Regions from separate parts of the Lactobacillus sp. B4015 genome, predicted to be linked through region 2. Evidence: riboswitches for the same ligand, from Rfam matches in the RefSeq annotation. Region 2 holds a riboswitch; the other holds the start of a gene.

Region 1 (3,412 bases), on a different contig from region 2:
AGTTCAGTATTCCGTTTTCAAAAAAGTATCGGCTTATTTTAAGCAGCGAAATAATGAAGTACCCATTACAGCTGCTAAAGAAGAAAGTATACCAGCTACCAAAAGGGTGCAACCGTTGCCTTTAGGTCAAATTACCTCTTCAGAATTAGCAAATACTTTCATCGTTGTACTTCAAAGATTAAGACTACGCCAGCCTGATATTGTTTCGGTTAATGTGAAAGAAACGCCAATTAATGATATGATTGACTTCTTACGCACCAAATTGGCTAAGCAGAAAAAAATTAGCTTTTTCTCCTGTAGCGACAAGATGACTAGCTTATCAGATGTAATTGGCTTGTTTTTAGCATTATTAGAATTATGTAAAAAACAGGAAATTAAGGTCAAGCAGTCGCGAATTTTCGGTGATCTGGAATTAGAAAGAATTGAAAAAGATGGTAAGTAAAATTGCACAATTGGAGGCATTGCTATATATAGCAGGCGATAATGGTATTCCAAGTGAAAATTTGTGTGAGTTAATGCAAGTTGAGCATTCCGCATTGCGCGAATTAGCCCAAAATCTGGCAGCTAAGCTTAAGCAAAATCAAGATTCTGGTCTCCAGGTGATACACATCAACCATAATTATAAATTGACTACTAGACCAGAAGTTAGTGAAGTAGTGGCTAATTTTTTTCAAAAAGATTTGTCAAAGTCGTTAAGTCAATCGGCACTAGAAATTTTATCAATTATTGCTTATCGTCAGCCCATTACGCGCATTGAAATAGATGAAATTCGTGGAGTGAATTCATCTGGGGCGCTCCAAACTTTAATTTGGCGTGGACTTATTAAAGCAGATGGTAAAAAGGATGCACCAGGACACCCCAATTTGTATGTCACCAGTGATTATTTCTTACAGTATTTTGGCTATCAAAGTCTAGCTGATTTACCTCTGATAGAAGACTTTGAAGATGAAAGTATTAACTCTGAGGGTGAAATCGACTTATTCTCAGCTAATGGAAAAGCAGATAAAAATATTGCTGAAGCACAAAAAGGAGATAAAGAATGAGTTTACAACGTTTACAAAAGGTAATCGCAGAGGCGGGAATTGCCTCTCGTCGTAAGGCTGAAAAAATGATTGAAGAAGGCAGAGTAACCGTTGACGGCGAGATTATTACCAAACTTGGAACCAAGGTAGATACTTTTAGCAATATTACGGTTGATGGGGAACCAATTGAGCGTGAAAGTCTGCATACTTATCTTTTTTATAAACCACGCGGCGTCGTTTCAACAGCAAATGATGACAAGGGAAGAAAGACCGTAGTAGATTATTTTTCCGATTTACCTTATCGGCTATACCCAATTGGCCGGCTTGATTATGATACTTCAGGTTTGTTATTAATGACTAATGATGGTGAACTAGCTAATTTAATGATGCATCCTCGCAATAAGGTTGCTAAGGTCTATGTAGCAAAGATTGAGGGTCAACTGACACCAGAGGAAATTCATCGTTTATCTCATGGAGTCAGAATTGATCGTCATCGAAGTGCACCAGCTAAAGTAAAAATTATCCGGAGCGATAAAAAGAAGAATAGCCAAATTGTGCAGTTAACGATTCATGAAGGACATTACCATCAAGTCAAAAGAATGTTTAAAGCCGTAGGCCATCAGGTAAAGAAATTATCCCGTGAACGATACTCCTTTTTGACTTTGGGTAATCTTGTTTCTGGCAAATACAGGGAACTTACCCACAGTGAAGTTGACAGATTAAAACAGGTAGACTAGTATTTACTTGTAGTTAAATATCAGTTTGTTGTCTTCATGGCAGGGTGAAAATCCCGACCGGTGGTGAAAGTCCACGACCCACTTTTGTGGTGGAACCAATTATGGTACCGATAGTTAAAGTCTAGATGAAAGAAGACAGGCTAAACTAAAAGTTAAGACTTATTTTTGAATACTTACTTTTATTAGGTCTGTTGCTAGGAGCAACAGACCTATTCTTTTTGGAGGTAAGTATTGTGAAAAGAAGAAATATCACAAATCTAACTAATATAATTGCTTATGTACTAATTGGAACCATTTCATTTATCTTAATGGAATTGGCTTTTCCTCTCCCAGTAGCTAGCTTTTTAAAATTCGACTTTTCTGATGTTATTGTTACGATTGGGACCTTTTTATTCGGTCCAGTACCTGGTCTTATTATTGCCGCTGTTCGAATGTTAATTGACCTGATTTATAAAGGATTTGCATTGCCAAGTGTCATTGGCCAATTAGCTGCTTTAGCCGCCTCTATGTCATTTGCACTGCCATTTTATTACATTGCTAAGGATGTTTCGGCTGGCGAAAAAAATGCCAAAAAACTTTATGTTAAACCAATTATCGGAATTATTTTGGGCATAATAGCGATGACAATTGTTTTATCCTTGTTAAATGCCTTAATCTTGACGCCAATATATGCAGTGACTACGGTTACGAATTTACCAGCAATTCACGGCTATACTGGACTGCTTAACTTTACGGAGAAAGTTTATCTTGGTCAACTTCTCCATATTCCGTCAATGTCTACGTATATTTTTGGCATAATCGTCCCATTTAACTTATTAAAAGGAGCAATAAATGGGGTAGTGGTTTATTTCCTATTTGAAGTTGTTTTACGCAGCTTAAAGCCATTCGTAAGAAAGCATTTTAATTTAAAGAATTAACTTAATTTTGGGATATTATTTTTTAAAATATGATTAGGAAAACAGTTCTCGTTCAAGAACTGTTTTTTATTTGCCACTTTTTGCCCAATCATTTTAAAGTTGAAAAAACCAGTAAAAATTGATTTTATTTTTGGTAAAATATCGCAAATCATATTTTTAGGCATTAAGCTACAAGGTAACTTGATGCTTTTTCGTGACTAAAATTTAGCGGCCTTATAGCCAATTAAATTAGTAAAATTGCAGTGACCATAAATTTTACATTCAGTTAACCGCCCCAAAAGAATCAAAAATCCAAGTATTTCTTGTTGTTTTATTATTTACATGTAGTGCAATTAAACTTGTCGAAAATAAAACAACAAATTATGAATTCTGAAAGGTAAGACTAAAAATGAAATACGCTGTTACAGCTGCAACCGGAAATTTTGGCCAACTGGCTGTGAAATACTTAAGTCAATTAACTGGTTCAAAAAATATTGTCGTCATTGCCAGAAATCGGGAGAAAGCCGAGAAGCTTTTTCCCAATTTTGAAATAAGAATTGGTGACTATGATAAGCAAACTTCAATTACCGAAGCATTGCAGGGAATTGATCGGGTCTTATTTATTTCCTCTCAACCTGGCGGAAAAGTTGACCGCAAAGTGCAGCACCAAAATGTAGTTAACGCGATTCAGGCAAATCCTGTTAGCTTTGTGGCCTATACTAGTTTTGCTCATGCTCAAAGTTCACCTACACCGCTA
Region 2 (3,412 bases):
GAATGGTGAGTTTTATGAAGGGGGAAAATGGTATCAAGAAAAATTTGATGAGCTAACTTTGCCGGTTCTAGCTCGACCGAATTCTGTCATTGTAACTGGTGAATTTGATGATAAAACAATGTACGATTTTACTAAACACCCAACTATTAATATTTTTGAGCCGCAAAATGGAAAAATAGTAACTTCAATCACTGATAGTTATGGTAAAGATTGTGGCAAAGTTACAGTTATTCGAAAGAGTGAAAGTTTATTAATACGTTCTAGTGGAATTCAGTCTTTTGATGTTAAGCTTTACCGCGCTGGCAAAGAAATTGCGACCTACAGGAATCTAACGGGAGAAAGTAGGTTAACAATTGAATAGTAATTTTAAGACCAAGATCTTTAACGCAAAAGATTTAATGCTGTTTAATTAAGGTTTCCAACTTTTTATCTAATACCTTACTAATTTAATGCGATGAAAATAATAACTTAAGTATGATAACTGACGGGGTGACTATGAAGGTACCACAAAAGTTTTTATTTAAAAATCTTAAAAGCAAAACTTACTTAATAATATGGTATATACTTGATGTATATTGAGAATAAAAAAGTATAATTTAAGAAGAATCAATATTTACTTAAATGGTTTTTGCAGGAAGTGGTTAGATGAGAAAAAATAAAAACTTGAATAATGGTGAAGACACAATTGATGTATTAGAAACCGTAGGCTTGATCCTGACGGTTGGACAAGTGATTGTCACGGTACTTAATTTTCTTCGTCGATTCAAAAAACAATAAATATTAACCGGTAGAACTAAAGACTAAATTAGACTATTAATTGTTGCTTGACAGTTAATAGTCTTTTTTTAGCGAAACCAAAGTGTCAAATAATCATAAAAGTTTAATTTTGCCTTAAAAAAGCGTTGACATTTATTCATTATGATAGTACTGTATTAGATAAGTAATACAGCTAAACTTTTAGGAGGGAATATCATGCTTTACCTGTTATACGTTTTAATCGGATTATTAATAATTATTTTGACTGATTTACTTGTGACGGCTTGTATGACATTAAATGACATTTACCGTTATCGGCATGAAGATAGGTTAGAATTTATCACTGCTTTTAAAAAATATTTTAGTAAAAACAATAATCTCCCTCTTAAAGCTTCAGATTGGAAACTTAAGCGGGAATAATTGTAGCTAGCTTTTTCAATTCTTTTTGCTGGGTCTATTGACGCAATCAAATTAGTATATTATTCTGTAACTAATTGAATACGGTTTCTTCGGGGCAGGGCGAAATTCCCTACCGACGGTGACAACCAGTAAGGTTGAAGTCCGTGACCCGCGTACGCACGGTGGAACTAGTGCAAGTCTAGTACCGACAGTTAAAGTCTGGATGGGAGAAGAACAAATTAAGCTAATTTAATCTTAGCGTTGTTTTTAAACTTCGCTGAAATCTTATTTAATTAGAAAATATTAGTGCCTCGTTGATTCTGAAATCAACGAGGTTTTTTTGTGCTTAGGAAGTGAATTTTTTGCAGGATACAGACTATATGGAAATAGCAAGCAAAGAGGCCGTTAAGGCACTGGGAATGACATGGACTAATCCTTTAGTTGGTGCGGTTATTGTTAAAAACGGCCAGGTCTTAGCTTCCGGCTATCATCATCAGTTTGGACAAGAGCATGCGGAAGTTAACGCACTTAATCAGCTAGATGATATCAAACAAGCTCAAGGTGCAACACTTTATGTGACGCTGGAGCCGTGCAGTCATTACGGTAAGCAACCGCCTTGCTGCCAAAAAGTAGCTGAGGCCGGAATTAAAGAAGTGATTATCGGACAAATTGATCTCCACGGAATTGTGGCTGGTAAAGGAATTAAGTATTTAAATGAGCACGGCGTTAAAACTAAGGTGCTAGGGGGGACAAAGAAACTAAACGAAGCATATAACTTCTTTTATCAGCATCACCGGCCACTCGTAACCTTGAAATATGCAATGTCACTTGACGGGAAGCTTAATGGTGCAGAAAAAACGCGCACGCTTCTGACTGGCCCTAAAGCCCAGTACGATGTGCAAAAGCTGCGCTTGCACCAGCAGGCGATTTTAATTGGAGCGAACACATTGCGAATTGATAATCCGCAATTAACGGTACGAATAAAGGCTTTACCACAGCCGCCCATTCGAATCATTTTAACGCATGATGCAAATCAACTTGATTTAACGCAGAATCTGTTTAAATTACCTGGCCCAATTTGGCTACTTAGTCAGACCGAGTTAAAGGGCAAGGCTCAGGCCAATGTGCATTGCTTTGTCTCTCACAAATGGACACCCCAAAAAATTGGTGAACTTTTAGCTGAACGTGAGATTCAATCGCTATTAGTTGAGGGTGGCAGCAATCTGTTAGCTGAGTTTTTAGCAGCCGGATTAGCCGATCAAATAGTTGCTTATATTTCTCCAATAGTATTGGGTGGAATCGCTCTGCCTGTAGCCGTAGGTGAAGCACTAGCTCAAAAATTGGAGTACCAATTAATAGCTGTCCAAGAGCTAGGACAAGATATTCGGATTACGGCAAGGAGGAAATAAATGTTTACAGGAATAATTCAGGCAACTGGTAAAATCACTCGGTTAGAAATTACCGAAAAGCACGCTAAGTTAGGCATTTCGGCCGCTGAAATTGCGAAACAAAACCTACCACTTGGCGCTAGTGTTGCGGTTAATGGAATTTGTTTGACCGTGACTTCTTGGCAAAATAATGAGTTTACGGTTGATGTAATGCCGGAAACGATGAAGCGGACTAACTTAGGTAAGCTGACTACCGGCAGCTTAGTTAACTTGGAACCATCGCTTTCCTTGAACGGCAAGCTTGATGGTCACCTTGTGGCCGGTCATGTTGATACTACGGCAGAAATTATTAGTAGAAGTGAAAATGAAAATGCAATTGAATTACGTTTTAAGGTACCGCATAAATATGATCCTTATTTAGTTGAAAAAGGCTCAGTGGCAATTGATGGTATCAGCTTAACGGTGACGATGGCACAAAATGACGAATTTGGCGTAAGTCTGATTCCTTATACCATTGCTAATACCACCTTGGCGCATTATCACGTTCATGATCAGGTTAATCTTGAAATGGATATGATTGGACGTTATGCGGTAAAGCAAATTCAGGCATGGAAAAAAGAATTTTAATGGAGCAAAAAATGGACGAACAATTAGAACAAAAAATGAAGAAAATTTTACGGCACATGCTAAATGGTGGATTAGTAATCGTAGCCGATTCCCCTCAGCGTGAATCGGAGGGAGATATGATTGGCTTAGCCGAAAAAGTAACTCCTGAAGCAGTCAATATGATGATTAGCAAAGCTCGGGGACTTTTATGCGTACCGATGAGCAAAGCATTTGCGGATAGACTTCAACTTGAACCGATTGAA

Evidence for each region. Region 2 has a riboswitch for FMN ahead of ribD (bifunctional diaminohydroxyphosphoribosylaminopyrimidine deaminase/5-amino-6-(5-phosphoribosylamino)uracil reductase RibD). Riboswitches for the same ligand answer to the same signal wherever they lie in the genome.
Region 1: another riboswitch for FMN. It lies ahead of J3U71_RS03995 (ECF transporter S component); the one in region 2 lies ahead of ribD (bifunctional diaminohydroxyphosphoribosylaminopyrimidine deaminase/5-amino-6-(5-phosphoribosylamino)uracil reductase RibD).

The regions. Positions count from the first base shown of each region.
Region 1 covers NZ_JAFNOY010000003.1:144,069-147,480, forward strand. Annotated here, with positions in the region: gene J3U71_RS03980 (segregation and condensation protein A) at 1-442, shown strand, start outside; gene scpB (SMC-Scp complex subunit ScpB) at 432-1,043, shown strand; gene J3U71_RS03990 (pseudouridine synthase) at 1,040-1,759, shown strand; FMN riboswitch at 1,786-1,900, shown strand; gene J3U71_RS03995 (ECF transporter S component) at 1,993-2,676, shown strand; partial or broken gene J3U71_RS04000 (NAD(P)H-binding protein) at 3,065-3,412, shown strand, end outside.
Region 2 covers NZ_JAFNOY010000002.1:245,638-249,049, forward strand. Annotated here, with positions in the region: gene yicI (alpha-xylosidase) at 1-361, shown strand, start outside; gene J3U71_RS02870 (hypothetical protein) at 646-777, shown strand; gene J3U71_RS02875 (hypothetical protein) at 973-1,176, shown strand; FMN riboswitch at 1,258-1,394, shown strand; gene ribD (bifunctional diaminohydroxyphosphoribosylaminopyrimidine deaminase/5-amino-6-(5-phosphoribosylamino)uracil reductase RibD) at 1,509-2,564, shown strand; gene J3U71_RS02885 (riboflavin synthase) at 2,565-3,170, shown strand; gene ribA (GTP cyclohydrolase II) at 3,182-3,412, shown strand, end outside.